DNA from 4 places in the Bradyrhizobium sp. UFLA06-06 genome. Region 3 is predicted to be linked to each of the others. Evidence: predicted binding sites of a transcription regulator. Region 3 holds the regulator's gene; each other region holds the start of a gene.

Region 1 (8,654 bases), on a different contig from region 3:
TTATCGTCGGAGTGGTGCGGCCTCGTCGCTGATCAATGTGTCCAACTGCTGGGTGGCCGTGGATACGATGAGGGAACGCCTGTCGCTAAAATCTATCGAGATGCCCGCATTCTCCGTATCTTCGAAGGTCCGACCGAGACGCTCCTATCACATCTCGGCCGCTGCCTTCTCTCTAGAGCCACACGTGACGAAATAGCCGATCTTTTTCTGTCTCTTGGTGCGGCGCCAGTCCATGCTGCTGCAATTAAGGAACTCTCTGGGCTCAGCGAGACAGACGGTGCGGTGCTAATCTATGCGGGCTGGCTCGCCACACTAGGACTGGCACAAGCCGTCATATCTGCTGGTTGCTCCTCCGCCTCAGATTGTGCCGCAGCCGCCCCTGACCTGATCAGTTCGGAATTCGCAGCTCTTCGCTCTCGCGCGCCGGCGCGCCCATGTTTCGAAGGCCGCATTCGCGCCAGTCGGACTCTGAATGCCTTTCTTCAAGACGCAGCTTCTTCCATCCGCTCACCTGTCCTCACAGACGATTACCTCAAATTGGAGCAGTATGTCTAATGTCTCGCTAGCAAGCGGAGCGAGGAGGTCGATCCTATGGTCGCCGGCATTGCGAGCACGCCGATTCACGCTCGATCCTCAGCAAGCGCTTGCCACGCCAACAAACCAGTGATCGGGCGGGTCAAGACCGCCTGTCTCCCCGAAGGCGGCGGCGAAGAGCCTAGGAACAGAGGAAATTCGCGCGAGAGGCGAGACCATTTTGAGATTCAAACCATGCGTTACGCTAATGATGGAGCCATTTCGGCCGACACCGGGCAGCCTAGAATCCGGAAGTAGGTCTCTTCGGAAAAGCTACGGCCAACAATTTTTGCGCTCACAGAATTTTGCGGCTCGATAGTTAACATCTAGCGCTAAATACTCGCGGCCATACTTCAGCAAGAATTCGCGGGCTTCATCAGCGGCCCGCCGTATCGCTCCGGAATATAAGCTAGCTGTCAGTTCAGATTCGAAACGAGAGCCCCTCGTCCTCCGCCATGCCGCTTCCATCGACCAGGATCTTCCGAGTAAAGCCCGGTTCTTGCAGAGCTTCAATTCATTCCGCTCGGGCGTCGAAAACATGATCGCATGGCGCAGCGGCCCCTCACCAGACTGCTTGGATTCTCGCAACAGAATAAAGGGCGACTGTCAAAGCGCGCCCGCGGCAACGAATTCTCCCAGTTGACGCCAGACGAAGTCACGAAGTCGAGGAGCTTTATCAAGCCGCCTTCTACGATGCCGGTTAAATGTCTTGTCAAGCGTTGGCTGATTTTATTGCCGTCTCCCTGCAGGACCGGGCTGTCGGCTGGCGCTGAAATCCCGGCTTGCGCCGGGTTTTCACCCTTCGGCTTCCATTCCTGACGGAAACTCCGGCGCGGCGGATATCGTGAGTCGCCGTCGCGGGTCTTGCTCGAAGGCCTTGGTCGCGCGTCTTGGTCGCACGTTTTGGGCGTTGGCGTTGCCGACCGACGATACAGGGAGGCAGAGGGGAGCGGCCTTGGCCGTGACGGGTTGAGGGTCGGAGAAGAGTCTTCCGGCGCCCGTCATGGAGATTGCTCCCATGAATACGCAGATTGTTGATGCCAGCCGCCCCCCAGTTTCGGTTACAGGGTGGATGTGAGCCGCGGCGAGCGCGTTGGTCGGGTGTCCTCGGAGTGGTTCTGTCGTCCGGCGGATGAGTTATCTGTCACTCAACGAATTGGCCTGCACGATGCGCGATTGCCCGGACCGCAGCCGGACGCGCGTGGTCGACAGCGCGCTCATCCATGTCGAGGCGAGCGGTACTGATCCTGAGCCCCTGGCCTTGATGCTGCCCGGCTCGGACACGCCGCTCGTCCCGACCCACTGGAGCTTCGGCCAGCTTGCAAGCCAAGTTGGCGCGCCGGCCACTTACCTGCGGCAGCTTCCCGCGACACTCGCAGCAATCAACCTGCTATACGGCCTGACCGCCAATCGCGTCGAGCAGATCAAAAACGCTCTCGAGCGCGCGGTAATGTTTTAACCAGCAACGGTCATGAGCGTTCCTCGCGTTTCGTTTCGGGAGTTCTTGAATCGCAGAATAAGATACTCTGAACGACAGCGCTGCCAAGTGAGCTCGTTCGACCGAAACAATAAGCTTTCGAGAGGAAGTATGAAAGACGGCGGCGGCGGGGCAGTTTCTTCAGCAAACGGTGCCGTAGCAGCCGCCGCATCCGGCTCAGTCTTACCCGCACGGGATTCGACCAAATGTCAGGCCGCCGTATTCCGCGCGGGTGGACATCATGCGACAAGGTTGAGAGAGCTATGGCTTGCTGAATTGCGATAGACTGCACGGACCAGTGGAATGCCCCCGTCTGCTTCGGAAGGTGCGCATTTGGTCTCCGAAAGCGACCTTGAGCTCGCTCTTGATTTCGTCCGGGCTCGGGCCGCCGGACCGGTCGAGGGCATTTTTGGTCCCGGGTCGATGACCTGGCGGATCGACCGAGAAGCCATCACCTTTTTGGGCGCCGGTCGTGCCTTGCTGCTTCAGCTGGCGCATCCCTGGGTCGCCGCCGCCGTGGCCGAGCACTCGCGAACCTTCGCGGATCCGATCGGTCGCTTCCATCGAACCTTTGACGTAGTGTTTACGATGGTGTTCGGCTCGCTCGATGCGGCCCTTACCGCTGCCCGGCACCTGCACCACCGCCATACCATGATCGTCGGCCGCCTGCCCGAAGCAATCGGTCCGTTCGAGAGCGGCTCGCCCTACCGCGCCAACGAGGTCGCAGCGTTGCGCTGGGTCCACGCGACCCTCGTCGACACTGCTCTGGCCGTCCACGACCTGATCCTGCCTCCGTTCACGGTCGAAGAGCGCGAGCGCTATTGGGCCGAGAGCCGGCTGTTTGGGGCATTGTTCGGGCTGACGTCGAGCGACTTGCCGGCGGATTGGGACGCGTTCGCCGCCTACACCGCGGCGGTGATGCAATCGGATACATTGTCCGTCAGCACGGCCGCGCGCGAGGTGGCCCGACAGATCTTCGCCGGCGGGCGACCATGGTTGCGGCCGCCGCGCTGGTATCAAACCCTGAGTGCCGAGCTGCTGCCGGACCGATTGCGCACCGGCTTCGGATTTGCCTTTGACGAGTGCGATAGGAAGGCCGCAGAACGTGCCCTTGCACGAATACGTCGCATCCAAAATACCGACCCAGCTTCGCTACGTCGGCCCCTACCAGGAAGCTCAAGCGCGACTGCAGGGAACGCCGCAGCTGGGCTGGACAACCCGGTGCCTGAACAGGGCATGGATAGGACGCCCTAGGTTGGAAGAGCGCTGGAACAGGTGAAGCAGTCCGGGACAGCCGCCGACGTAGCGGCGACCCTTTTGGTCCTCCCGCGACAACCGACACGCGAAAGACTTACGCATCTACCTTCACCAAAACTTCCCCGGCGATGATTTCGGGGTCTCCAAGATTAAGGTCATGCAGGCTTGCTTGAACGAAATCCAGAACTTTATCGTTCGCAGCATTGGCGCTTTCGCGGTCCTCGAATATCATCACAGCGACACCGACGCCATCGCCCCCATCCAATACGTAATAAGATCTGAATCCGTGCGATTCCCTTAGGATCTGACCAATGCCGCTTTTGGCGCGGCGAGCAGCATCCGCAACCGAACGAACCTTGGTGTACTTTCGAATGAAGATGTACATCAGCCACCCATGCGTCTCAGTCCCAACCGGCGCATCAAAGCATATTGGGCCTGTTCTGGGCTAGGACCTACTTCCGCGTTGGTGCGTCGATTTAGTATGCCCGCAGCCACGTCCGATCCTGCCCAAAACAGCCCCGGCAAAGTGAGGGGCACGGTTCAGACACCAAGGGCGAACAGGCGACATGGTCCAAGCTCTTGCGCCGGAGTGTCACAGACTTATGTGAGAAGCGGTGAGCACTCGCTTATTGCGACTGCCAATCCAACAATAATCACAAAAGCCAAGGAGGATCGCATGAAATTCCGTCCGCTTCACGACCGCGTCGTGGTCAAGCGTATCGACGCCGAAGAGAAGACTGCTGGCGGCATCATCATTCCGGACAGTGCCAAGGAAAAGCCCTCGCAGGGCGAAGTCATCGCCGTTGGCCCGGGCGGCCGCGATGAAGCCGGCAAGCTGATCCCCATCGACGTCAAGGTCGGCGACCGCGTCCTGTTCGGCAAGTGGTCGGGCACCGAGGTCAAGATCGACGGCGAGGAGCTTCTGATCATGAAAGAGAGCGACATCATGGGTGTTCTCACCGGCGTCGCCGGCTCCAAGAAGGCGGCCTAACGCTGACCGCCGCAAACGCTCATCCCTGCCTCGCAGGTGAGAGACGAATCTCAATTCAAGGAGGAAAATATGTCAGCTAAAGAGGTCAAACTGGGCGTCGATGCCCGCGATCGCATGCTGCGTGGCGTGGACATCCTTGCCAATGCGGTGAAGGTCACCCTCGGTCCGAAGGGCCGCAACGTGGTGCTCGAGAAGTCGTTCGGCGCGCCCCGCATCACCAAGGACGGCGTTGCGGTCGCCAAGGAGATCGAGCTCGAGGACAAGTTCGAGAACATGGGCGCCCAGATGGTGCGGGAGGTGGCGTCGAAGGCGGCGGATGCTGCCGGCGACGGCACCACCACGGCGACCGTGCTGGCTGCGGCGATCGTCCGTGAAGGCGCTAAATCGGTTGCCGCCGGCATGAACCCGATGGACCTGAAGCGCGGTATCGATCTCGCAGTCGAGGCCGTCGTCTCGGATCTAGAAAAAAACTCCAAGAAGGTGACCTCGAACGAGGAAATCGCCCAGGTCGGGACCATTTCCGCCAACGGCGATGCCGAGATCGGCAAGTTCCTCGCTGACGCCATGAAGAAGGTCGGCAACGAGGGGGTGATCACGGTCGAGGAAGCCAAGTCGCTCGAGACCGAGCTCGACGTCGTCGAGGGCATGCAGTTCGACCGCGGCTACATCTCGCCCTACTTCGTCACCAACGCCGACAAGATGCGCGCTGAGATGGACGACGCCTACATCCTCATCAACGAGAAGAAGCTCTCCTCGCTGAACGAGCTGCTGCCGCTGCTCGAGGCCGTGGTGCAGACTGGCAAGCCTCTCGTCATCGTCGCTGAAGACGTCGAAGGCGAGGCTTTGGCCACGCTGGTCGTGAACCGTCTCCGCGGTGGTCTGAAGGTCGCAGCCGTCAAGGCTCCGGGCTTCGGCGATCGCCGCAAGGCCATGCTGCAGGACATCGCGATCCTGACCGGCGGCCAGGCGATCTCGGAAGACCTCGGCATCAAGCTCGAGAACGTCACGCTGCAGATGCTCGGTCGCGCCAAGAAGGTGATGATCGACAAGGAGAACACCACGATCGTCAACGGAAGTGGCAAGAAGGCCGACATCGACGCCCGCGTTGCCCAGATCAAGGCGCAGATCGAGGAGACCACCTCGGACTACGACCGTGAGAAGCTGCATGAGCGTCTTGCCAAGCTCGCAGGCGGTGTCGCGGTGATCCGCGTCGGCGGCGCGACCGAGGTCGAGGTGAAGGAGCGCAAGGATCGCGTTGATGACGCGATGCACGCGACCCGCGCGGCCGTCGAGGAAGGCATCCTGCCGGGCGGTGGGGTCGCCCTGCTCCGGGCCTCCGAGCACCTCAAGGGCATCCGCACCAAGAACGACGACCAGAAGACCGGCGTCGAGATCGTGCGCAAGGCGCTGTCGGCTCCGGCCCGCCAAATCGCGATCAACGCGGGCGAGGATGGTTCCGTCATCGTCGGCAAGATCTTGGAGAAGGATCAGTACGCGTTCGGCTTCGACAGTCAGACCGGCGAGTACGTCAATCTCGTCAGCAAGGGCATCATCGATCCGACCAAGGTCGTACGCACCGCGATCCAGAACGCCGCCTCGGTTGCCGCGCTCCTGATCACCACGGAAGCGATGGTTGCCGAACTGCCGAAGAAGAACGCCGGCGGCCCCGCGATGCCTCCGGGCGGCGGTATGGGCGGCATGGACTTCTAAAGTCCGCGCTCAAGCGATCCAAGAAATGCAAAACCCCGGCAGCGATGCCAGGGTTTTTGTTTGCGCGCAAACTGCCTGGTAGCGCAGCCAATGCCGATGATACTTCGCACAACCTCACGCCGATACAGGAGCCTTCCGCTGCTCACAGCACGCACGTTATGCACAACACTCTCCATAAATATACGTTGGCTTGATTTGACAATTTCAAGAAATTCTCCGCGAGAGTCGCAAACCGAACCGACAGTGGCGCCTTCGTCCCGCAGAATAGTGTCGGGGCGGGATCGAAGCTCACCCAAAACTCAGAATCTAACACGGAGCGTCAGCGCTGTCGTGACGCATGCAAGCGTTGCGAGCGATCCTTTCGCGCGAGAAGGGGACTGCGCCTTGAGTGAAAGTGAAATGAAAGTCACGGTGAACGGCACGAACATCCTCGGAATGCCGTTGTTGGGTTTCCCGAAGATCGCATTGCCCGGAGTGGTCGGCGATCTAGCTGTGGAGAGCTTTGCTCGCGCGCGCACAGCCTCTGAACAGATGACCGAGGCGTTGAGCGAAACGTACTCGCGCAATGCGGGCGTCGCGACCGATTACGGGCTCAAGGTGCTCGAAATCTCTCACGCCAATACCGCCTTCGCGTTCGATTTGTTCGCCCATCTGCTTGGCAGCGGATCGGCGTCCGAGGTCTTGACCTTGTCCACCGAGCGAGCCCGCAAGGCCTTCGACCAGAACAAGGAATTGTGGGAGCTCGGCCAGAGGGTTACGACAGACATGCGCGGGCAAGTCAAGAAGCACGTCGACAGGGCTCTCCATCACGCCGCCTGAGGAAGGACGGCAGGCCGGCCGGCACAGGAGGCTTACGGCTCTACACCAGCTCTAAACCTTGATATAGTTGAACATGAGGTCGGTTGATCGCTACAACTGTTTTCGCGTCTTCCTTGACCCCACTTGGCTGACGCACCTTCCAAGTTGACGGCCCTGGCCCGCCCCGCCGGGGCCGTTTTCTTTGAGTCCGTCCAGGCGCGACAGCGGCAAAAAAGCCGTGCGACGCGCCCGCGATGTTCAGCTCCATTCCGCGTATCGCCAGCGCGACATCGAATTGGGTGGCGTGGTGATCGCGAAGAATTTCGCCAGCGCGAACCGGACGACGTGGCCGAAGTGGTGCGTGGCGACGGTCCTGCGGGCGCTGCGCACCGCTGTGAGGCTCGCGGCGAACAACGCGCGCAACTTCCCGCCAATCTGCCCCTTCAGCATCGGCGTCGAGTAGGCGAGCGGCCTGCTGTGTAGAGAGCACGACAGGGCCGCCGCCAAGGCAGCAGCGCCGAGGGCAATGGCACTGCGAAGTCCACTTAGCCTGCAAGAAATAAATATACACGGAATCGACAGCTCAAAGGTCGATCTTGATAGCGCAGGCGTATCGTTGGAGCTTCTCAGAGAAGACTCGGTCCCGTTGAGCCAGATGGATCTACGTACGATCTGTACCGCATTTGCTTGAGATGATACTGCAGGATCTGATAGCCATCATACAAGTCGTGTTCGCGCGAGGTATTTCGTGCATATCTAGCATCTTCCGACGTCTCGCGGCCGATCTTTTCAAGCGGATGATGCGAAGATGAAAGAAGTACCCGCACCTCACATTCAGTATGACGAGCAAGCCACCGGGCAAGAAGAGCAATTCGAGAAGGCCTTTGATATTCTATTTGTAAGAGGTCTTGAAGAGGCGACGTCATCCAACATCAACCGATTCGACTCCCATAGGGAGCATTGGTCCACCCGCGGCTCGATGAGGCACTCAAACGTCGGCTGCGGGAAATTTACCGCACGCCTGATCCGGTGGCATTGCTGGCACAGACGCGGGATGCTCAAAATGAGCCGCGCAAGCGCGTTGATCAGCGGGCTGGAAAGCTAACGATGGCTGTCGCGCCGGTGCAAAGCGACTTGGCGGGCTTTGCCCGCGAGCTCGGCGATGTTGGAAACAGGGTGAGCAGCGGGGTATTCATCGGCGCCGCTACGTGCGGCGCAAACCTGTGCCACGTCGGCCATCGATGCTCGACCCCTACATTCCCATCATTGAGGAATGGCTCACCGCGGCTCCGCACTTGTCCGCGGTCGATCTTCTCACCCGCCTGCAAGCGCATGCGCCCGGTCGGTTCGGCCGCCATCAGCGGCGTACGGTGCAGCGATTGGTGAAGAACTGGCGATCAAATTCCGCTCGACAGCTCATCAGCAGCACAGAGATCAAACTATCGGTCCAAGCTTCGTCTCTTACTATCTAATGCCGACAGGTTCTTTCGCCGAATCACCGCAAGCCGCTCGCTCCGGGCGATCTGGAGGGCGCGCTTCGCGAGCGGCTTGCTCCGACTCGCGTCACGCGATCCAGAAGACACCAGGGTGCGCTTCGGTAACATTCTCATCTAAGGCAATATGAGGGAGCAGTTCCGGATGGCGTTTGACACTCCGGCTTTGCTTTTGGAAGGCACTCTGGGCTACGCAAGATCGGTGATTACGAGGAGGCGCAACCTCCGCGAAATGAAATCTAAAACGCGAACGGCACCTCTTCTAGGATGCCGAGGCTAGTTACGCGGCGATCAGGGATTGAAGTGTGCAACAAATCGATTCTTACAATCGATCGAGTGCAACATACCGATATCG
Region 2 (5,263 bases), on a different contig from region 3:
GGCGAAAATATCCACGCCTAGCACGGCGATCAAAATTGCCTTCCAACTCTCTCGTCCAAGTAGATCCTGAGGTCACCACACCCGCGTCAACGGCACCCGCCTAAGGATCGATCAGGACACCCGGGTTGAGCATGCCGTGGGGATCCAGTTCGCGCTTGGCGGCCCGCAACGCGGCGGCAAAAAGCTGTGGCCGCTGCCGGTCGTACCAGGGTCGGTGATCGCGGCCGACGGCATGGTGATGCGTGATGGTGCCGCCTGCCGCGATTAGCACGTCGCTCGCCGCGTCTTTGATGGCCTTCCACTGCGCGAGCAGCGCACCGTGCCGACCGCGTGCGTGGAAGGAGAAGTAGGGCGCTGGCCCGTCCGGGTAGACGTGGGTGAAGCGACAGGTAACTTCACCCTTCACTCCGGTCGCTTGCAGAATCGCCTGTTCTGTTCCCGCCTTGACCTGATCGTGAAAGCTTTCGAACCGATCCCAGGTGATGGCGGTCTCGAACGTATCGTTGATGATAGCAACGGGCGCCAAGAATTCGCGCGCATAGGGCATGCGAATGAACGCGTTGCGCCAGATGCCTGCCGCGCCTTCGAGATGCGCGTCGCCGGCCTCTGCGGGCTCCGGTGTCCCGCGGTGGTCGGCGCAGCATTCGAGCGCACGCTTGAACCAGGCGTCCAGGGAATGATCGCCCGATTCGAATGCAAGCACCATGATGGCGGAGCTGCCGTCGGACGCACCGGTGTTGAACGCCTCCTGCGGATCCAGGATGCGGCAATTGGAGGGATAGAGGCCGGCTTGTGCCACCGCACGCACCGAGCGCGCGGCATCGAAGAAAGTGGGAAAGCGAACCGATGTGCCGGCGCGGAATTTTGGACGCGGCTGCAATCGCATCCATGCGCGCGAGATCACGCCTAAGATTCCTTCCGAGCCAATGAACATGCGGTCGGGGCTCGGCCCCGCGCCCGAGCCGGGAAGCCGGCGCGTCTCCACGACGCCAACCGGCGTCACGACACGCAGGCTTTCAACGAAATCGTCGATATGGGTGTAGAGACTGGCGAAGTGGCCGCCCGATCGTGTCGCGATCCAACCGCCCAAGGTCGAATACTCAAAGCTCTGCGGAAAATGCCGCAGCGTGACGCCGTGCGGCTTGAGCTGGTTTTCCAGCGATGGCCCATAGGTGCCGGCGTCGATCAATGCGGCGCGCGAGACCGGATCGACTTCGACGACCTTGGAGAGATTGCGCAGGTCTAACGTGACGGCCGCCTTGTGCTTGATGCCATCGGCCAGCGGCTCGACGCCACCGCACACGCTGGATCCGCCCCCGAACGGCGTCAGCGAAGCACCGACGGACCCCGCCCAGTCCATGACAGCCGATATCTCCGTCTCGTTGCGTGGATAGGCCACGATATCGGGCGCGCAACCGTAATCGCCGAGCATGGCCCTGACGTAATCCGGATAGGACTTGCCGTAAGTGTGCGCGGCGCGGTCGTAGCGTTCGGTCGTGCAGAACGGCGTGAGCGAAGCTGGCAGCACCACGCGCGGCTCCCGCAAGGATAGCTCTTCAAGGCCGGGAACAGTTACCGTGTCGAATTCGCGGGCGCCAAACTTGGCATGGTAGCGGCCGAGGACAAACGCCCGCTCTTCCGCGCTCATGCCTTCGCCTTCCCGTCCCCAGCCGTAATGTTTCAGCCTTGCGCCGGTCATGAGCGTTCCCCGCGTTTCGTTGCTGAGAGCTTCTTGAATCGAAGAACAAGATACTCTGAACGACCGCGCTGCAGAGTGAGCTCGTTTGATCGAAACAATACGCTTTCGAGAAGGAGTATGAAAGACGGCGGCGGCGGGACAGTTCCTTCAGCAAACGGCGCCGCAGCGGCCACCGCACCCGACTCAGTCTTACCCGCATGGGGTGCGACCACATGTCAGTCCGCCTTCCGCGCGGGTGGACGTCGTGCGACACCTTGAGAGAGCTTGGCATGCTGAATTGCGATAGACTACACAGACCAATGGAATACCCCGTCTGGTTCGGGAGATACGTATTTGGTCTCCGAAAGCGACCTCGAGCTCGTTAGCGGATTGGGATGCGGCCAACGCAGCCGCGATGATGCAATCGGATACATTGTCCGTCAGCACCGCCGCGCACGATCCTCCCGCGACAACCGACGCGCGGAAGACTTACGCATCAGATTCTATTTTCACCAAAATTTCCCCGGCAATGATTTCAGGGTCTCCAAGATTAAGGTCATGCAGGCTTGCTTGAACGAAATCCAGAACTTTATCGTTCGCGGCATTGGCGCTTTCGCGGTCCTCGAATATCATCACAGCTACACCGACGCCATCGCCCCCATCCAATACGTAATAGGATCTGAATCCGTGCGATTCCCTTAGGATCTGACCGATGCCACTTTTGGCGCGGCGAGCAGCGTCAGCAACCGAGCGAACGTTGGTGTACTTTCGAATGAACATGTACATCAGCCACCCATCTATCTCAGTCCTAACCCGCGCATCAAAGCATATTGAGCCGGCGTTGTACTAGGACCGACTTCCGCGTCGGGTCACTCGCGTCGATTTGGTATGCCCGCAACCACGTCCGATCTCCCGCGAACAGCCGTAGTCAAAGTGAGGGGCGCGGTTCGACACCAAGACCAACAGGCGACGTGGGTCCCCTTGCGCCGGAGTGTCACGGACTTATGTGAGGACCGGTGAGCACTCGCTCATTGCGACTGCCAACCCAGCAATAATCAAAAAGCCAAGGAGGATCGCATGAAATTCCGTCCGCTTCACGACCGCGTCGTGGTCAAGCGCATCGACGCCGAAGAGAAGACCGCTGGCGGCGTCATCATTCCGGATACTGCCAAGGAAAAGCCCTCCCAGGGGGAAGTGATCGCCGTCGGTCCCGGTGGTCGCGACGAAGCTGGCAAGCTGATCCCGATTGACCTCAAGGTAGGCGACCGGGTCCTGTTCAGCAAGTGGTCCGGCACCGAGGTCAAGATCGACGGCCAGGAGCTTCTGATCATGAAGGAGAGCGACGTCATGGGCGTTCTCACCAACGTGGCCGGCTCCAGGAAGGCGGCCTAACGCTGACCGCCGCAAACGCTCACCTCTGAGGAGCGCCTGCCGATGCTGCCTCGCAGGTGAGAGACGAATTTCAATTCAGGGAGGACAAACATGTCAGCTAAAGAGGTCAAACTAGGTGTCGATGCCCGCGATCGCATGCTACGCGGCGTGGACATCCTTGCCAATGCGGTGAAGGTCACCCTCGGCCCGAAGGGCCGCAACGTCGTCCTCGAGAAGTCGTTCGGCGCGCCCCGCATCACCAAGGACGGCGTTGCCGTCGCTAAGGAGATCGAGCTTGAGGACAAGTTCGAGAACATGGGCGCCCAGATGGTGCGCGAAGTGGCGTCGAAGGCGGCGGATGCTGCCGGCGACGGCACCACCACCGCGACCGTGCTGGCTGCCGCGATCGTCCGTGAAGGCGCTAAATCGGTCGCCGCCGGCATGAACCCGATGGATCTGAAGCGCGGTATCGACCTCGCGGTCGAAGCCGTCGTTGCGGACCTCCAGAAGAACTCGAAGAAGGTCACTTCGAACGAGGAGATCGCCCAGGTCGGCACCATTTCGGCCAACGGCGATGCCGAGATCGGCAAGTTCCTCGCCGACGCCATGAAGAAGGTCGGCAACGAGGGCGTGATCACGGTCGAGGAAGCCAAGTCGCTCGAGACCGAGCTCGACGTCGTCGAGGGCATGCAGTTCGACCGCGGTTACATCTCGCCCTACTTCGTCACCAACGCCGACAAGATGCGCGCTGAGATGGACGACGCCTACATCTTGATATACGAGAAGAAGCTCTCCTCGCTGAACGAGCTGCTGCCGCTGCTCGAGGCCGTGGTGCAGACCGGCAAGCCGCTGGTCATCGTCGCCGAAGACGTCGAAGGTGAAGCCCTCGCCACCCTCGTCGTCAACCGCCTGCGTGGCGGCCTGAAGGTCGCGGCCGTCAAGGCTCCGGGCTTCGGCGATCGCCGCAAGGCCATGCTGCAGGACATCGCGATCCTGACCGGCGGCCAGGCCATCTCGGAAGACCTCGGTATCAAGCTCGAGAACGTCACGCTGCAGATGCTCGGTCGCGCCAAGAAGGTGATGATCGACAAGGAGAACACCACGATCGTCAACGGCGCCGGCAAGAAGGCCGACATCGACGCTCGCGTTGCCCAGATCAAGGCGCAGATCGAGGAGACCACCTCGGACTACGACCGTGAGAAGCTGCAGGAGCGTCTCGCCAAGCTCGCAGGCGGCGTCGCGGTGATCCGCGTCGGCGGCGCGACCGAGGTCGAGGTGAAGGAGCGCAAGGATCGCGTTGATGACGCGATGCACGCGACCCGCGCGGCTGTCGAGGAAGGCATCCTGCCGGGCGGCGGCGTCGCCCTGCTCCGGGCCTCCGAACATCTCAAGGGCATCCGCACCAAGAACGACGACCAGAAGACCGGCGTCGAGATCGTGCGCAAGGCGCTGTCGGCTCCGGCTCGCCAGATCGCGATCAACGCGGGCGAGGATGGTTCCGTCATCGTCGGCAAGATCCTGGAGAAGGATCAGTACGCGTTCGGCTTCGACAGTCAGACCGGTGAGTACGTCAATCTCGTCAGCAAGGGCATCATCGACCCGACCAAGGTCGTCCGTACCGCGATCCAGAACGCTGCCTCGGTTGCCGCGCTCCTGATCACCACGGAAGCGATGGTCGCCGAGCTGCCGAAGAAGAACGCCGGCGGTCCCGCGATGCCCCCAGGCGGCGGGATGGGTGGCATGGACTTCTGAGCCCAACCGTTCAGCGCTCAAGAGAAAAAAAGGCCCGGCATCGCTGCCGGGCCTTTCCGCGTTAGCTACGGGTCCGACTCGACTACAACAGCTGCGCGGAGGTGACCCATCAGCAGGGGTTGAATCAAGCGGAGACGCGGGCTCCGGCGGAGCCTCAGCTCTGACTACTCTCGCAAGGACGACCTAAACCCTCAGGCCGAGTCGTTCGCCGGTTCACGCAAGCCCTGCAAGCAGTCCAGTCGGCTCGATTTTTTACGTTTGTCATCCTTTTGCCTCGATTTGTAATCCGCGTCACTATCGAGAAATGCCTCCAACATGAACGGGATCAGTTCGGCAACCTCCTCCTTGCTGCCGTAAGTCTCCGCATAAAAATCAGCATACTCCCGCAGCCGCTTCGCTAAGCTCGGCGCCAATACAAGATTCATCCTCACGGGTGTTCGATCAGGCAGTTTCGCAAGCTTC
Region 3 (8,654 bases):
CGTCAGCTCAGCTTCGCCGCCGGCCTGCATGCCGGGCCTGTTTACATCGAGTCCGACGGCCACGCCGCCTGCGTGCAGGTCGATTTCACGCCGCTCGGCGCCTACAGCTTCTTCGGTGGCGCCGTGACCGACCTGGTCGGGCGCATGGTCGATATCGACGATGTGCTCGGCCACGATGGCCGTCGTCTGCGCGAGCAGCTCGGCGCCGTGGCGTGCTGGCAGCGCCGCTTCGACCTGATCGAGGCGTTCGTGCTGCGCCGCGCCGGCCACATGCCGTCTCCCGAAGTCACGTTCGCCTATCGAAAACTGGCGCGTTCGGCCGGTGCTGTCAGCATCACGGCACTGGCCGATGAGATCGGCTGGAGCCGCAAGCATCTGGCCGGCCGGTTTCGGTCCGAGCTCGGCCTCGCCCCCAAATCGCTGGCGCGCATGATGCGGTTTCACCGGGCGAGCCGGCTGGCACAAAGCGGCGCCGCGCTTGGCTGGGCGGGGATCGCGGCGGAAAGCGGCTATGCCGATCAGGCCCATCTCGCCCGCGAGTTCGTCGAGTTCGCGGGCGAACCGCCAACCGCCTGGGCGCGCCGCCAGGCGCTGACCGACCGCCGGCTGGTTCACGCCGGCGATGGGCTGGCGGACTGGTAACAAACCTTCAAGCCGAGGCCGCGTTGCCTCGTGCAGGATGGCGCCGTCAGCCAAGGAGGTGAGCGACCATGACGCACGACATCGAACCGCCCCGCATCTATCCGACCCTGCGCTGCAAGGACGCCGAGGCGATGACCAATTGGCTCACGACGGTGCTTGGGTTCACCGAACACGTCGTCTACCGCGATGGCGGCGTGATCCATCACGCCGAGCTCGCCTATGGATCCTCGATGCTGATGCTGGGCCAGAGCCGTGACGACGCATATGGCCGGCTGGTCGGCGACCTCGACAACCGTCGCACGGACTCGATCTATATCGCCGTCGACGATCCCGACGCGCTGCACGCGAAGGTCAAGGCTGCCGGCGCAAGGATCGAGATGGAACTGCGAGACACCGACTATGGCAGCCGCGACTTCGCCTGCCGCGATCCGGAAGGAAATCTCTGGAGCTTCGGCACCTATTGGCCGAAGGCACACGAAAAGCCGCGACCGTGAGCCCGCGCAATCCGCGAGCTCACAAACAGGCAGCCGAGATCAGGCAGTGATGTCGGCGGTCGGGGCGGCCTTGGCGCCGCCCTTGGAGACGCCGACCAGGGCCGGACGCAGGATGCGCTCGCCGATCATGTAACCGGCCTGCACGACCTGCACCACGGTGCCCGACGGCACCGACGGATCAGGCACCTCGAACATCGCCTGCTGGAAGTTCGGATCGAACTTCTCGCCGATCGGGTCGAACTTCTTGACGCCGTTCTTCTCTAGCGCGTTGAGCAGCGAACGTTCGGTCAGCTCGACGCCTTCGATCAGCGCCTTCAGGCCGGGATCGGCGGCTTCCTTGGTCTCGGCCGGCACCGCATCGAGCGCGCGCTGCAGGTTGTCGGCGATATCGAGCACGTCGCGGGCAAAGCCGGTGATGCCGTAGGTCTTGGCGTCGGCGACCTCGCGGCGGGTGCGCTGGCGGAGATTCTCCATCTCGGCCAGCGTGCGCAGCGTGCGGTCGCGCGCCTCGGCGAGTTCCTTGGTCAGCGCCTCGGCCGATCCGGCCTCGGGCTCGTCAGGCATGATGTAGGGCTTCGAGACCACGGGCTCACCCGTCGGCGCCGAATTCTCGGTGTTGTCATTGGCCCGGTTCGGATCGGTCATGGCTTGCCTTCTCGAAAACTCGCGTCGGTTCAAATCTTGGGGATTGCTTGCCGGGATATCGTGCTTTGGGCGGCGAAAATCAAGCGCAACATACCGGTCTCGGGAACTGGGATCTCCGGCTTGGGTGAAGAAAACCCGTCAAATGAAAGCGAAATCGCCCTCCGGTCAGCCGCCCAGCATCTTGCTGACGATGCGCGCCGCATAATCGACGGTCGGGATCACCCGCGCGTAGTTCAGCCGCGTCGGTCCGATCACGCCGAGGACGCCCACGATCCGGCCCTGGGCGTCGCCGTAGGGCGCGATGATGGTCGAGGAACCCGACAGCGAGAACAGCTTGTTCTCCGAGCCGATGAAGATCCGCACGCCCTCGCCGCGTTCGGCGCGGCCGAGCAGATCGATCACGCCGCGCTTGGTTTCGAGATCGTCGAACAGCGACTTGATGCGCTCGAGATCGTCAAGCGCATGCAGGTCCTCGAGCAGATTGGCGTGACCGCGCACGATCAGCTGGCGGTCCTCGTTCTCGCCGCCGGACCAGCTCGCGATGCCCGCCGCGACCACCTTTTGCGTGAGCTGATCGAGCTCGGCGCGGTTTTGCGTCAATGCCGTCTCGAGCTCGAGCCGCGCTTCAGCCAGCGTCCGGCCGCGAATCCGCGCATTGAGGAAGTTGGTCGCCTCGGTCAGGGCCGAGGATGGAACACCCGGCGGCAGCGCCAGCACGCGGTTTTCGACCTGGCCGTCTTCGCCGACCAGCACGACCAGCGCCTTCTCCGGCTCCAACCGCACGAACTCGATGTGCTTCAGCCGCGCATTCGACTTTTGCGTCAGCACCACCGCCGCGGCGCGGGTCAGCCCCGACAGCCGCGTCAGGGCTTCGCCAAGCGCGGCCTCGACGGATTGCGCGCGGCCGACGGCCGCAAGCTGGGTCTGGATCGATTGGCGCTCGGCCTCGGTGAGGTCGCCGACCTGCATCAGCGCGTCGACGAAGAAGCGCAGCCCGAGTTCGGTCGGTAACCGGCCGGCGGAGGTGTGCGGCGCATAGATCAGGCCGAGCTGCTCGAGATCCGACATCACATTGCGGACCGAGGCCGGCGACAGCGGTAATGCGATCAGGCGCGAAATGTTGCGCGAACCGACCGGCTCGCCGGTCGCGAGATAGCTTTCGACGATTTGACGAAAAATGTCGCGCGAACGCTCGTTGAGCTGGGCGAGCCCGGCATGCGGCGCGATCAGGCCAATCGGATCGTGGTGAGTCACACTCCAGTCCCTCACAATTACTGCATAATTTGTCGATCCGAGGGGCCGATGACAAGCATGCATTCGGCCCCGTCGTACAGGACCCAGCCGGGGCCGAAAACCCTTGCCGCTGCCCCTTCCCCCTCCTACAAGCACGGCCAGCCAATTTTCTCGGATTTCTGGAGGATTTCATGCGGCCAAGCCGCCGTGCACCCGATGAACTGCGTCCCGTGTCGCTGGAACGCGGCGTCGTCAAATATGCCGAGGGTTCCTGCATGGTGAGGTTCGGCGACACCCATGTGCTGGTGACCGCCACGCTGGAAGAGCGGTTGCCGCCGTGGCTGAAGGGCCAGGGCCGCGGCTGGGTCACCGCCGAATACGGCATGCTGCCGCGTGCCACCCTGGAACGCACCCGCCGCGAGGCCTCGGCCGGCAAGCAGGGCGGCCGGACGGTCGAGATTCAGCGGCTGATCGGCCGCTCGCTGCGCGCGGCCGTCGATCTCGAGGCGCTCGGCGAGCGCCAGATTACGGTCGATTGCGACGTCATCCAGGCCGACGGCGGCACCCGCACCGCCTCGATCACCGGTGCCTGGGTGGCGCTGGCCGACTGCATCAACTGGATGAAGACCCGCAACATGCTGAAGACCAATGTGTTGCGCGACAATGTGGCGGCGATCTCCTGCGGCATCTACCAGGGCACGCCGGTGCTCGACCTCGACTATGCCGAGGATTCCGAAGCCGACACCGACGCCAATTTCGTCATGACCGGTGACGGCCGGATCATCGAGGTGCAGGGCACCGCCGAGAAGACGCCGTTCTCGGAAGGCGAATTCCTGGCGCTGATGGCGCTGGCGCGCAAAGGTGTCGCGCGTCTGGTCGACTTGCAAAAGATCGCGGTGGCGTAGTCAGATTGGCCATGCACCGCCGAATCACCGGAAGGCTCGTCATCGCCACCCATAATCCCGGCAAGCTTGCCGAGATGCGGGAACTGCTGGCGCCGCACGGCGTGGAGGTGGTGTCGGCGGGCGAGCTCGACCTCGCCGAGCCCGAGGAGACCGGCGACAGTTTTCGTGCCAACGCGGCGATCAAGGCGATCGCGGCAGCGAAGGCGACCGGACTGCCCGCCTTCGCCGACGATTCCGGCATCGTGGTCGACGCGCTCGACGGCGCGCCCGGGATCTACTCGGCGCGCTGGGCCGGCGAGGGCAAGGATTTCATGGCGGCGATGACGCGGATCGAGCGGCTGCTGCAGGAACGCGGCGCCACCGCACCGGACCGGCGCAAGGCCCACTTCGTCTCGGCGTTGTGCGTGGCCTGGCCCGACGATCACCTCGAGGAGGTCGAGGCCCGCGCCGATGGAACCCTGGTCTGGCCGCCGCGCGGCACCGCCGGATTCGGCTATGATCCGGCGTTCCTGCCCGACGGCTACACACGGACCTTCGGCGAGATGACCAGCATCGAGAAGCACGGCCTGCCGCCGCTCGGGCTCGGCCTGTCGCATCGCGCCCGCGCCTTCGTGAAGCTCGCGGAGATCTGCCTTGAGCCACGCTGACCGAGCAGCCTTCGGCGTCTACGTGCACTGGCCATTCTGCCTGTCGAAATGCCCGTATTGTGATTTCAACAGCCACGTGCGGCATGCGCCGGTCGACGAGGAGCGCTTCGTGCGCGCGTTCGCCCGCGAGATCGAGACGACGGCCGCGCGCGTGCCGGGGCGACAGGTGTCCTCGATCTTCCTCGGCGGCGGCACGCCTTCGTTGATGCAGCCGCAGACCGTCGGTGCCGTGCTCGATGCGATCGGCAAGCACTGGACGGTGGCGCGCGATGTCGAGGTCACGCTCGAGGCCAATCCGACCAGCGTCGAGGCGACGCGCTTTCGCGGCTATCGCGCTGCCGGCGTCAACCGCGTCTCGCTCGGCGTGCAGGCGCTGGATGACGCCTCGCTGAAGGCACTGGGCCGCCTGCACACCGCGCGCGAGGCGCTCGACGCGGTCGCGATCGCGCGCTCTGCATTCGACCGTTACTCGTTCGATCTGATCTATGCCCGCCCCGACCAGACGCCGCGGATGTGGGCCGATGAACTGAAGCAGGCGATCTCGGAAGCGGCCGAGCATCTGTCGCTCTATCAGCTCACGATCGAGGAAGGCACGCCGTTCTTCGGGCTGCATGCCGCCGGCAAATTGCAGACGCCGGACGAAGCGACCGCGCGCGCCCTCTACGACGTGACGCAGGAGGTCTGCGCCCGCGAGGGATTGCCGGCCTACGAGATCTCCAACCACGCCCGTGCCGGCGCCGAGTGCAAGCACAACCTCGTCTACTGGCGCGGTGAGGAATATGCCGGCATCGGCCCCGGCGCACATGGAAGGCTCGACATCGATGGCGTCAGGCACGCGACCGCAACCGAGCGGCGCCCCGAGGCATGGCTGTTGAACGTCGAGGAGCGCGGTCACGGCGTCGTCAGCGATGACAGCCTCAACAGCGAAGAACGCGCCGACGAGTTTCTCTTGATGGGGCTGCGGCTCGCCGAGGGGATCGATCCCAAGCGCTATGCGAAACTCTCCGGCCGCCAGCTCGATCCGCACCGGATCGCGATGCTGCGCGAGGAAGGCGCGATCGCCGTCGATGCCGACGGACGGCTGCGCGTGACCAAGTCGGGATTCCCGGTGCTCGACGCCGTCGTCGCGGATCTCGCGGCCTAAATATCGAAAACAACCCCATGCAAAGTAGCTGGCGGGTGCCGGCGCTCGACAAGGCAGCTTGACCGCCTGACGAAATTAAGCGCCAAAACTCTTCGGCGAGCCTGCGACCGGCGTACTGCCGCCTGAGGCCACCTTCATGACCGCAAGGCCGCGCTCATTGGTGCCGTCGGAGCGGAAGCGGAACAGACCATCGATACCGGCGAAGCCGGATGGATTGGTCAGCGTCTCCGGCGCAAAGCGCTGCGCGCCTTGCGTGCGCGCGAGCGCCGCCATCAGCGCCACCGCATCATAGGCAAGCGTTGCAGTGCGCACCGGCTCGCCGCCATATTTGCTGCGGTAGCGGCCGGCGAAGCTGCGGAAGCCGGACGGATCGGGCGCGGCGTAGAGGCCGCCCTGCAAGACGGGGCTCGCGAACACCCGCGGATTGTCCCACAGCCCGGTGCCGAGCAGCTGGATGTTGCGCAGATTGGCGCCCGCCGCGGTCAAGGCATCGGCGGTCGCGACGACCGAATCACCATCGTCGGCGATCAGCAGCGCATCGGCCTGGCCGAGCGCCTGCGCCACGGTTCGCGCCGGCGTCGCGCGATCGGCGCCATATTTCTCGAATGCGACGACGCGGCCGTTCTTGCGGCCGACCGCCTGCTTGAACGCGGCCTCGACCACGTTGCCATAGGCGTTATCAGGCACCATCGCGGCGAACGAACGCTTTCCGATCCCCGCCGAGTAGTCGACGATGCGATTGATGTCGGACTCCGGCAGGAAGCTCAGCAGATAGACGCCGCGCCCGGCCACGCTCGAATCGGTGGAGAATGCGATCACCGAGGTTCCGCGCGGCCGCGTCAGTTGCGCGACGGCCGGCACCGAGCCTGCGAACAGCGGTCCCAGAATGATCTCGGCGCCTTCGGACAGCGCCTGCTGGGCACCCTGCGATGCGCCCTGCGCGCTGCCGCCATCGTCCTTGATCAGGAGCTGGATGTTCGGGTTCTGAAATTCCGCCAGCGCCATTTCGGCCGCGTTCCGCATCGACTGGGCGGCAAGCCCGGCATTGCCGGACGCCGACAGCGGCAGGATCAGCCCGATCTTGACCTGCCCGGTGCCGACCGCCTGCGGCTGCTGCTGCGGCCCGGCAGGACCGCCTTCCTGGTTGCCGCCGAGCGGGCTGGAAAACTGGCTCAAGCTTTGCTGCACGCCGGAACAGGCCGTCAGCAGCGGCGCGCCCACGAGGAGGCCGAGCGCGGTCCGCCGGGTGGTGCCCGACGGCGGGGACTTGCGGTGATGCGGGCCTTCCATCGTCTCTCTTCTCTTGGCCGACCGTGATCAGCCAGGACTCCATCCAGCTCTGATGAGGCGGGTGGATTCAGGCATATTCTCGGCGAATAGTTAACTAAAACAAAAGGATTATGGCCCCGCGGCGCCCTTGCCGCGGCCTCCATTTCCCCCGTCAGGCAGCGTTCCGTCGCCGCCGTTTGCGGATATGGCGCTAGCGCCGCCATCCCTCTAGAGCTTATCCCGTTCCGATTGAATCGGAACGGGGCTCTAGATTCTCGGTTTGACGCGTTTTCTTCACGTGAACCGGTACCCACTTCGCTCGAAAACGCTCTAGATTGGCATTATGCGCGCAAAAGCCAGTTCCCTCCAGAGTTCGGATGCCACGACAGGCGCTGCGGCCAGAACCTTTTCGATCGGCGGCCAGCAATTGGCCGCGCCAAGGGCGGCACCCGGGCTCCATCTGGTCGCGACCCCGATCGGAAATCTCGCCGACATCACCCTTCGCGCGCTGGAGACGCTGGCCGGTGTCGACGTCATCGCCTGCGAGGACACAAGGATCACGCGCCGGCTGACCGAGCGTTATGCGATCGCCGCCGAGCTCGCGCTCTACCACGAGCACAACGCGGCCCAGGCCCGGCCCAAAATCCTGGAGCGGCTGGCGCAGGGCGCCGCGATCGCGCTGGTTTCCGACGCCGGCACGCCGCTGATCTCCGATCCCGGCTTCAAGCTGGTGCGCGACGTCTGCGCCGCCGGGCATGCGGTCATCGCGGTGCCGGGGCCATCGTCGGTGCTGACGGCGCTGTCGGTCGCGGCATTGCCGACTGACCGGTTTTTCTTCGAGGGATTTTTGCCCGCGAAGGAGCACGCGCGCCGCGCCCGGCTCAACGAGCTCGCGAGGGTCGATTCGACGCTCGTGATGTTCGAATCGGGCAACCGCGTACAGGACACGCTGCGCGATCTCGCCGCGATCATGGCCGGACGCGATGCCGCGATCTGCCGCGAGCTGACCAAGCTGCACGAGGAGATCACGCGCGCGCCGGTCGCCGAGCTGGCGGCAAGCGCGGACGCGCTGGAAACGCGCGGCGAGTTCGTGCTGGTCATCGGACCGCCGGCCGATGATGCCGGGGTGATGGACCAGGATACGCTCGACGATCTGCTGCGGGCGCAGCTCGCCCGCGGCAGCGTCAAGGATGCGGTCGCCCATGCGGTCGAGCTGTCGGGCCGGCCGCGCCGCGAGGTCTATGCCCGCGCCCTCGAGCTTGCGAAGACCACCGGGGACGGCAATGGCGAAGACTGACAGCGCCTCGCCGGAGCGGGTCGCGGCGTTCCGGACCGGCATCTCGGCGGAGAGCCGCGCCGCAGCGCTTCTGATCGCCAAGGGCTATCGCATCCTGGCACGACGCTTTCGCACCCCCTTTGGCGAGATCGACCTGGTGGTGCGCCGGCGCAATTTGCTGGCCTTCGTCGAGGTCAAGGCCCGTGCCAGCCTCGACGACGCCGCCTATGCGGTGACGCCGCGGCAGCAGCTGCGCATCATCAATGCCGCCCAGGCCTGGCTGATGGCGCATCCCGAACATGCCGAATTTGATCTCAGATTCGACGCCGTGCTGATTGCGCCGAAGAGCCTGCCGCGCCATCTGTTAGCGGCATTCGACGCCAGCCCTAATTAACCTCA
Region 4 (8,654 bases), on a different contig from region 3:
CGCTCCGACATAGACTACTAGCGCAGAGAGGCGGCACCAGCCGGTAGCCTCTCGTTCACGCGCGTGGCCTTTGTTTCTCGTTTTCTGGAAGGTTCCTATGGGCCGGGCGGCTGGCCTATCTCCGTGGCCTAATTTGATTCTGGGAGTGGCCTGTTTTGAATTTGGCCAGATCTGAGGAACTGGAATGCAGTTGCCAAACCATTTGTGGTGCCTTGATCAATTTTGCTCAGTTTTGATCTGCCATGCCTGCAAGGATGCCATGGCCGGAACATAAATCCGAGGGCAATGATGATCAGCGTTGCACTGTGCCAGGAAGCTGCGGACCACTATTCTACACTGTCCCGTCAGGCTAGCCCTTCCGAGGATCGCGCCGCCGTCCTCAAGAACATCGCCCGAACTTTGCGGGGTTTAGCCGGTCAGCTCGATAGGCTGGCGTCTCTTGAGAGAACCTTGGGCAAGTAAGGCCGCCTCAGTTGAAAGGATTCCGTCGGCGAGAACCATCGCGCGCCTGATGACCATCGGCCGAGACTTGCTCACGAAAGCGGAGGCCGTCACGGTCTCGGCGATCGAAGCTGGTGTACCAACCCTGGTCGAGGCACGCGAGATCATCGCCGAATTCCACCTGATGATCCGACGCAAGACCGAGGCGGGCCTCATCCCATGGATCGAGCGCGCCCGCGCCAGCGCCAGTCTCGTCGCCTCGTTCTCCAGCGGCGTCGCGAAGGATGAGGCGGCGGTACGGGCGGCAATCACTTCACCATGGTCCAACGGCCAGACTGAAGGTCAGATCACGCGCCTCAAGCTCGTCCGACGTCAAAATGTACGGCCGCGGCAAAATCGATCTGCTTCAAGCCAGACTAATTCGTTCAGAATAGTCGGCGCTGCACCAAACTTGCGTCAGAGCCAATATTGCAGGCCGAATGACAAGCAGGAGGAGCCGGCGCGCGAGGCAGCCGATCGTGGATTCCAGGATCAGCTCATCACCCGTGTGGGCGAGATGACTGGTGTCGCGCTCCCCAAGGATTAGGGATCACGAGCTGGGCGTCACCTCCATCCAAACACAGTCCCCCGGATTCCTACGGAGCGATCGCCATCTATCGTTTACGCACTGCTGGTACGATATCTCCCGCATGGGCGGCGACATCGATCCTCAAAATCAGGCTGAGGCGGCGATGAAGGAGGCCGTCAACGCCGATGGTTTCCAACGGCAGCGTTGGATTCAGGTCGCGCAGGCCTGGCTCGAGCTCGCTCGGCCGGCAGAGGGTAGGTACCGTTATGGACGAGAGAAGGGCACGAACGTTTATAATGGCAGCGGCCTTGACCTTGCTCCCAAATCCCGTTTTGAGTTCACCGGCCAGATCGCCCGGTGCTTCGCGATGAAGACGAACTTCATGTCGCTTCCTTCGCGAAGAAAGCTGCGGCCTTTTTTAGGATATCCCGCTCGGCCTTCAGCTTAGCGACCTCACGGCGCAACCGCTCGATCTCGTGCTGCTCGGGCTTCATCTGCCCATGACCGGGAAAGGCCTGTACCGGATCGGCGCCAAGCTCCTTCACCCACTTGCGCAGAACATTCTCATGAACATCCAGGTCCCGGCCGGCTTGCGCCACCGATACCCCGCGCTCCCGCACCAGCTTAACCGCCTCGACCTTGAACTCGCGACTGAACTTCCGTCTCTTCATCGCCCACCTCCGGCTTCATGAAACACCTGATCTCGGTGTCCATCAAACCGGCAGCAGCTCAAATCTCAGATTGGCGGTTTTGGCTCATCATGATGATGGGCGCTGCGTAAGCCGCCTGGAAGGAAAGAACCAAGTTCAGCAAAATGAAGGGAAAAGGGTCCCAATGTCTGATGAATGCTATCATGTTCAGCATGATCCAAATGCCAAGAAGGACGCTTTGGATGATGATGAAGCACCAAGAACCAACTGTTCAGCGACCCGGTCAGCAAGCATCGCGCCCGGCGTCAGTGCGAGCTTGGGTAAGTTGCGGGCTGGCTTTTGAGTCCGGAGTTCTCGCAGCCGCTCCTGGTCTTCTGGACTGAGGTGGACTTATGGGTTTGCTCATTGGTCATTTGTTGCATCCACAGTTGAGAAGGGTCTACGGGCCACGGGAGGAAGCTAGTACTACCATCGACGGCTGTTGCCTGATCTCTGTTGCCGAAAATCCGTGAATCTGAATCAGGCGGGCAGTAGCTACAAAGGCGACGAGGCGTCCTGCGCTGGCCGCGACGCCGGGTTCGCAAGGCCGCGTCGGCCAGCAGAGGAAGGAGTGATCCGGATGACTATACCAGCGAAAGCCGAGGCGCCGCCGCCGACCGTCTTCGTTTTGGAGATCGACGGTCAGCCCATTCTGGCGTTCAGAGCTGCGACGATTCGTCAGGCCAGAGAACTCGGCAAGGAGGACTGGCTGCAAGATGATTTGAAGCGAATGATGGTCGGACACAGGCCGCTTTGGAATGGGAAGTCGCCGATCAGGGTGCGTCGCGCCAAGCCAGAAGAAGAAGTGTACTACGTTGACGCGAAAACGGAGAATGCTGCAGGCGATTCGCCTTTGGTCTTTCTGGTTCGGCGGGACGATCAAGCGGATGCAGGTAGTCCCGTCACCCGTGGATCATTTCCGCCCCGGAGATGATTTCGAAGTAACACCTTATCGGCGGACTGGGCGGCCTCGTTGACGAACGAGATTATCGCGACCTGCTGCACCGATGCCACGTCCCGAACGACATCCACAGTTAGCTGCTGAGTGCCCCGAGGAAACTCTCGCGCCACGCCGCAATGCTATTGCGGCGTAGTACCACCATCATGGCCCGCCAACGATCGCATCGCTCCCCAAGTGGCATCCCCAGCGCTGTCTGCAATGCTTCGGCGACGGCGTCGGGGTCATACGGGTTGGCGATCACGGCAGTGTCGAGTTCGTAGGCCGCGCCGGCAAAAGGGCGAGAGAACGAGCACGCCAGGGTCATCGGGGTTCTGTGCAGCGACATACTCCTTGGCAACCAGGTTCATTCCGTCGCGCAACGGAGTGACAAGAGCGACGCGGCTGAGCCGAAAGAAGCCAGCGAGCGAACGCTGCGAGAAGCTCCTGTTCAAATACTGGATCGGCGCCCAATCGAGTTCCGCGTAGCGACCGGCCACGTCGCCCGCCAGCGCACCAAGCCTCTGTCGCAACGCACGGTATTCAGGAACGTCGCTGCGCGTTGCGGTGGCGATCTGCAGCAAGCGGACGTGGTTGCGGTATGCGGGATAGCCCTCGAGAAAGGCGGCGAACGCTTTGAACCGGTGCTCGAGACCCTTACTGTAATCCAGCCGGTCCACCCCAATGATGAGCTTGCGCCCCCGGAGACTCTCCTGCAGCCGGCGGGCCGTTCGGGATTTCACAGCGCGACTAGCCATTTCGGCGATCGCTTCAGTATCGATACCAATCGGGAAGGCGCCGGCGCGCAGAACCCGATCGAAAGCGTGAACGTGGCCATCGGACGAAATCGTGCCTCCTGCACGGCGAAGGATGGCGTCATGGAAGGCGGTCAAATCCTCCACCGTCTGGAAGCCGACGAGATCGTAAGCGCACAGTGATTTCAGCAGGTCGCCGTAGTGAGGAAGGGTCGCCAGCACCCCCAAAGACGGAAACGGCGTATGCAAGAAAAACCCGATCCGCTGTGTGGCGCGGGCGCGGCGAAGTTCCTCGGCCATCGGGATCAGATGGTAGTCATGCACCCAGACGAGGTCACTCGGGCTGAGCAGGGGCGCGAGGGCGTCGGCGAGCACGGCGTTCACCCGTCGATAGGCGGCCAAGTCCCGGCGGGTAAAGTTCATGAGGTCAAGGCGATAGTGGAATAAGGGCCACAGTGCCGCGTTGGAGAAGCCGCTGTAGTAGCCGTCATGGTCCGCGCGGGTAAGATCGACGGTAGCGTACGTCACTCCCTCGGTCTCAAAAACGTTCGGCTCTTTTGTTGTTTCTCCAAGCTTGCCACTCCACCCGAACCATAAGCCTCCAGCCTGATGCAGAGCGTCGACGAGGCCGGTCACGAGCCCGCCGCTGCGCTGCGCAGCTTCTGCCGGCAAGGCGACACGGTTGGAGACGATGACCAAGCGGCTCAAGCGGGTTCCCTCCGCACTGTCAGGGTTGCGTCGAGCCGAGCCGCCAAAAGATCTCGGCGAACACGGCAACGCAATGATCGGCGGTGACATCCGCCGGAGCCCACATTCGCTCGGTCCTCGCGCGAAAATCCACAATTCCTTCTACCGGAACTGACGGTCCCGTCATCAGGCAATCTGGGCGGGCGTTACCTGTAAAACATATAGATCTTCCCGCAGTAAATATAGGATACTCTGCCGACGATCTGGATTGTTGGGCGCTGTCTAAAGCTGATCTTCGCCAGGATTTCGACGGCAGACGCCCCGGGTGTGCCTCTCGATCTCAGCCAGTGCGGCGTCGAGCGAGGCGTGCGGCCCTTGCTGTATGCCGGCCATAGTTTCCGATGCGTGGCCCTCCGGATGGATCATGAACTGACGTGGAGCGCTTGCCGTGATGCGCCCCATCGAGCGGCCGAGCAGGTCCGTCAGCTGCCAAACCGTGCCTCCCTCTGCCGGTGTAACGATCACATCCATGGTGAGCCTTGAGTCTGTACGCCGCGCGAACAAACCGCTGCAATAACCGATGGGCGAACTACCGAGTTCCGCGGCCGCGGCATTCTCGGTACTGGAAGGATTGGCGCTTCGGATCGCCCCGCGATCGAGCGAATGGCGCTTAATGCCGATATATGCGACTATATAGAATGGTCAAAAAGAAAGGTCGAAGGCCAAGGTCGGGAGAAGAAATGGCAACCGCTCTCGACCGTTGGGACGAGGAAGGCGGAGCGCAGGAGTTGGCGTGGCCTTTACCCTATGAAGCCAGCGATTTGCGCGATGTGGAGCGCAGAGTCCTGGAATGTCTGGGTGCCGCCCTTGTCAGCGAATGGAATGATCTGCCTACTGACGTCCAGCGCAGGCTCTTCGAGCACGCGGCCTCGGGCAAATCGCACGACGCCACCGTGTTGAAGACGCGGATCGCCCGTTTCCTGCATGATCATAAAGGTGCTTCGGGTGGGCGTTAACACGACTTTGGCAGATTTGTTCACGCCTTGCTCTTCGCTGACCTGTGTTCTGCAGTACCCGTATCGCGGATCTGATGGCTGAAGAATGAGAGCGACGATGGCGGGACGCGCGGCTGGCAGGTTGGGCTGAGGTGGTGGCCGTCGTTTCATTTTTGCGCCCCGTCTTGGCAATGCGGAAGTGCTGCAAGAAGGCGTAAGCAACCATCGTCATAAGAGCGTGACGATGAAGACCGTGCCAGAACCGTCCCATCGCGCCATGACGGTTGTAGCCGACCGCTGCAAGTCTATCTCGGCTGGTAGATTTGCGAGATAGCATTTCTTCTCTCCGAGTCGCGATGCTTGCCGATCGCCAACTCGCATTTTTTCACTTGGCATCAGCAAGCATTTCGTCCGCCGGCATCTATAACAAATCCGCGATGTGTATTGCCTTGTGTTTGGTGACTTCGCAGCCATCTCATGATAAAGAGTTAGCTAATCTCGGCACAAAGAGCACTGTAAACGGATTGCTTCACTATCGCGCCGATGCAAAGCCGTTTCTGAAGGATAGCCGATCATGACCATGCGCTCCCGACGCGAAACGGTCACCTTCAAGCATCCCTTCCGGATCAAGGGCGTCGACCGCCTCTTGCCTCCGGGTGCCTACGAGGTCATCACCGATGAGGAGATGATCGAAGGATTGTCGTTCGAGGCGTTTCGCCGGGTTGCCACTATGATCACGGTGCCGGCGGCGCCGCCGCGCACTTCAACGGTGGAGAGGATTTCCATCGACCCGGTCGATTTGGCTGACGCTCAGCGCATTGATGCCGACGCGCCTCGTGAGTGACGCACCACTCGATCTCGACAAGCACCGCTGAATGGCTGCACAAGAAGCGACCGACGTCCGGCGCATTCTGGCGCACGTCGAGAACAACGCAATGCCCCTGCGCGATGGGAAGCTTTCTTAAATCTGATGATGCGGCGTCCAACGACTTTCGCACCACACAGCTGGCCTTCACCGGATCCTTAGCCGCCGCGGTCTTGGCAGCTATTTCGTGTTGCTCTGAGCAGAATATCGTTTCGGGACGGTCTTGTACGTCCCCTTGCGGCGGCTTATGTGCTGATTAGCACTCGCTGGCCACGACTGCCATTTCGTCCAAAGCAACAACAACAAGAAAACAGGAGGACAGCATGAAATTCCGTCCGCTTCACGACCGCGTTGTGGTCAAGCGCATTGAGGCCGAAGACAAAACCGCTGGTGGCATCATCATTCCGGACACTGCCAAGGAAAAACCTTCGCAGGGCGAGATCACGGCGGTTGGCCCAGGCGGCCGAGATGAATCCGGCAAACTGATTCCCATCGATCTCAAGGTTGGCGACCGCGTCCTGTTCGGCAAGTGGTCAGGCACCGAGGTCAAGCTCGATGGTCAGGAACTACTGATCATGAAGGAAAGCGACATTATGGGCGTTCTCACTGAGCTGCCCGCCGCCAAGAAGAAGGTCGCATAGACGCCAGCCAATTTTCCTTATCCTGAGCCGTCCCTGCAGCCCGCGTCTCGAAGGACGAGGCCTGCAAATTCAAGTCCCGCCACTTAAGGGCTCGTCCAGTCGCACGGTCCTTGGATCTGACCAGTTGAAAACGGAGATCATTATGTCGGCCAAAGAAGTTAAGTTCGGCGTCGACGCCCGCGACAGGATGTTGCGCGGTGTTGAAATTCTCAACAATGCGGTTAAGGTCACGCTGGGGCCCAAGGGCCGGAACGTCGTGCTCGACAAGTCGTTCGGCGCTCCCCGCATCACCAAGGACGGCGTCACCGTCGCCAAGGAGATCGAGCTTGAGGACAAGTTCGAGAACATGGGCGCGCAGATGGTGCGAGAAGTTGCCTCCAAATCGGCAGATGCAGCTGGCGATGGCACCACCACCGCGACCGTGCTCGCGGCTGCGATCGTCCGTGAAGGCGCGAAGGCGGTTGCCGCCGGTATGAACCCGATGGACCTGAAGCGCGGTATCGACCTCGCGGTGGAAGCCGGGGTCGCCGATCTCGTGAAGAACTCCAAGAAGGTCACCTCGAACGAGGAGATCGCCCAGGTCGGCACCATCTCGGCCAACGGCGACGCGGAGATCGGCAAGTTCCTCTCCGACGCCATGAAGAAGGTCGGCAACGAGGGCGTCATCACGGTTGAAGAAGCCAAGTCGCTCGAGACCGAACTCGAGGTCGTCGAAGGGATGCAATTCGACCGCGGCTACATCTCGCCGTACTTCGTCACCAACGCCGACAAAATGCGCGCCGAAATGGAAGACGCCTACGTCCTCATCCACGAAAAGAAGCTATCTCAGTTGAATGAACTGCTTCCGCTGCTGGAAGCCGTCGTCCAGAGTGGCAAGCCGCTTGTGATTATCGCGGAAGACGTCGAGGGCGAAGCGCTCGCGACCCTGGTCGTGAACCGCCTCCGCGGCGGTCTGAAGGTCGCGGCCGTGAAGGCTCCGGGCTTCGGCGATCGCCGCAAGGCCATGCTGCAGGACATCGCGATCCTGACCGGCGGCCAGGCGATCTCGGAAGATCTGGGCATCAAGCTCGAGAACGTCACGCTCAACATGCTCGGTCGCGCCAAGAAGGTGATGATCGACAAGGAGAACACCACCATCGTCAGCGGCGCCGGTAAGAAGGCCGACATAGAGGCGCGGGTGGCGCAGATCAAGGCGCAGATCGAGGAGACCTCCTCGGACTATGACCGTGAAAAGCTGCAGGAGCGTCTTGCCAAACTCGCGGGCGGCGTCGCGGTGATCCGCGTCGGCGGCGCGACCGAGGTCGAGGTGAAGGAGCGCAAGGATCGCGTTGATGACGCGATGCATGCGACCCGCGCGGCCGTCGAGGAAGGCATCCTGCCGGGCGGCGGCGTCGCCCTGCTGCGTGCTTCCGAGCATCTCAAGGGGCTGCGCACCAAGAACGATGACCAGAAGACCGGCGTCGAGATCGTGCGCAAGGCGCTGTCTGCGCCGGCCCGCCAGATCGCGATCAACGCTGGCGAGGACGGCTCCGTTATCGTCGGCAAGATCCTGGAGAAGGATCAGTATGGCTACGGCTTTGACTCCCAGTCCGGCGAGTACGGCAACCTGGTCACCAAGGGCATCATCGACCCGACCAAGGTCGTTCGTGTGGCGATTCAGAATGCGGCTTCTGTTGCGGCGCTCCTGATCACTACCGAAGCCATGGTGGCCGAATTGCCAAAGAAGAACGCCGGCGGTGGCGGCATGCCTCAAGGTGGCGGCATGGGTGGTATGGATTTTTAAGTCCTACTCGTTCAGAGCTCAACAATAACGAAGGCCCGGCAGAGATGCTTGGGCCTTTTTTGCAGGAATCAGTAAAAAGCGGCCGCCGAGAAGCGTGATGAATTCTCGCCGTTTCACGGATTTCCGTGAGGACGCCTTGTGCAATATCTCAAAATCAGCACTTTGCATTGCAGCCGGGTGGCGGGTGAGAATTGTTACCAAACCAGTCAGGACTCACCCCACCGTTACTGGATTTTGGGAAGTGCATAGCTCCGCCCTGGTTGGTCGCCCCCGTGATTAGACCGAAGACCGCG

The links. Region 3 encodes HrcA, which represses chaperone genes, less so after heat shock. Its sites were predicted from a motif close to GTTAGCACTCNCNNNNNGNGAGTGCTAAC; they were not measured.
Region 1: groES (co-chaperone GroES) is a predicted target of HrcA. The motif match lies at 3,922-3,950, and genes of this name have one in related genera.
Region 2: IF803_RS07710 (co-chaperone GroES) is a predicted target of HrcA. The motif match lies at 2,695-2,723, and genes of this name have one in related genera.
Region 4: IF803_RS37145 (co-chaperone GroES) is a predicted target of HrcA. The motif match lies at 6,193-6,221, and genes of this name have one in related genera.

What each region holds. Positions count from the first base shown of each region.
Region 1 is NZ_JADFUD010000033.1:35,775-44,428, reverse strand. It holds gene IF803_RS25825 (acyl-CoA dehydrogenase family protein) at 1-555, shown strand, start outside; partial or broken gene IF803_RS25820 (DUF932 domain-containing protein) at 1,592-2,002, shown strand; partial or broken gene IF803_RS25815 (oxygenase MpaB family protein) at 2,384-3,329, shown strand; gene IF803_RS25810 (hypothetical protein) at 3,402-3,692, opposite strand; gene groES (co-chaperone GroES) at 3,984-4,298, shown strand; gene groL (chaperonin GroEL) at 4,368-6,008, shown strand; gene IF803_RS25795 (phasin family protein) at 6,408-6,827, shown strand; gene IF803_RS25790 (hypothetical protein) at 7,045-7,269, shown strand; gene IF803_RS25785 (hypothetical protein) at 7,615-7,911, shown strand.
Region 2 is NZ_JADFUD010000006.1:195,861-201,123, reverse strand. It holds gene IF803_RS07720 (FAD-binding oxidoreductase) at 101-1,699, opposite strand; gene IF803_RS07715 (hypothetical protein) at 2,168-2,464, opposite strand; gene IF803_RS07710 (co-chaperone GroES) at 2,756-3,070, shown strand; gene groL (chaperonin GroEL) at 3,161-4,801, shown strand; gene IF803_RS07700 (DUF2274 domain-containing protein) at 4,993-5,263, opposite strand, start outside.
Region 3 is NZ_JADFUD010000101.1:10,348-19,001, reverse strand. It holds gene IF803_RS40375 (AraC family transcriptional regulator) at 1-642, shown strand, start outside; gene IF803_RS40370 (VOC family protein) at 711-1,136, shown strand; gene grpE (nucleotide exchange factor GrpE) at 1,176-1,781, opposite strand; gene hrcA (heat-inducible transcriptional repressor HrcA) at 1,947-3,035, opposite strand; gene rph (ribonuclease PH) at 3,206-3,919, shown strand; gene rdgB (RdgB/HAM1 family non-canonical purine NTP pyrophosphatase) at 3,931-4,566, shown strand; gene hemW (radical SAM family heme chaperone HemW) at 4,553-5,710, shown strand; gene IF803_RS40340 (penicillin-binding protein activator) at 5,786-7,000, opposite strand; gene rsmI (16S rRNA (cytidine(1402)-2'-O)-methyltransferase) at 7,323-8,276, shown strand; gene IF803_RS40330 (YraN family protein) at 8,263-8,649, shown strand.
Region 4 is NZ_JADFUD010000076.1:11,478-20,131, reverse strand. It holds gene IF803_RS37200 (hypothetical protein) at 1-13, shown strand, start outside; partial or broken gene IF803_RS37195 (transposase) at 473-875, shown strand; partial or broken gene IF803_RS37190 (transposase) at 1,349-1,680, opposite strand; gene IF803_RS37185 (DUF1003 domain-containing protein) at 1,739-1,873, opposite strand; gene IF803_RS37180 (hypothetical protein) at 2,279-2,632, shown strand; gene IF803_RS37175 (trehalose-6-phosphate synthase) at 2,733-2,963, opposite strand; gene IF803_RS37170 (alpha,alpha-trehalose-phosphate synthase (UDP-forming)) at 2,881-4,098, opposite strand; gene IF803_RS37165 (hypothetical protein) at 4,360-4,608, opposite strand; gene IF803_RS37160 (hypothetical protein) at 4,818-5,093, shown strand; partial or broken gene IF803_RS37155 (IS701 family transposase) at 5,122-5,459, opposite strand; gene IF803_RS37150 (hypothetical protein) at 5,647-5,916, shown strand; gene IF803_RS37145 (co-chaperone GroES) at 6,261-6,578, shown strand; gene groL (chaperonin GroEL) at 6,721-8,361, shown strand; gene IF803_RS37135 (exopolysaccharide biosynthesis protein) at 8,516-8,654, opposite strand, start outside.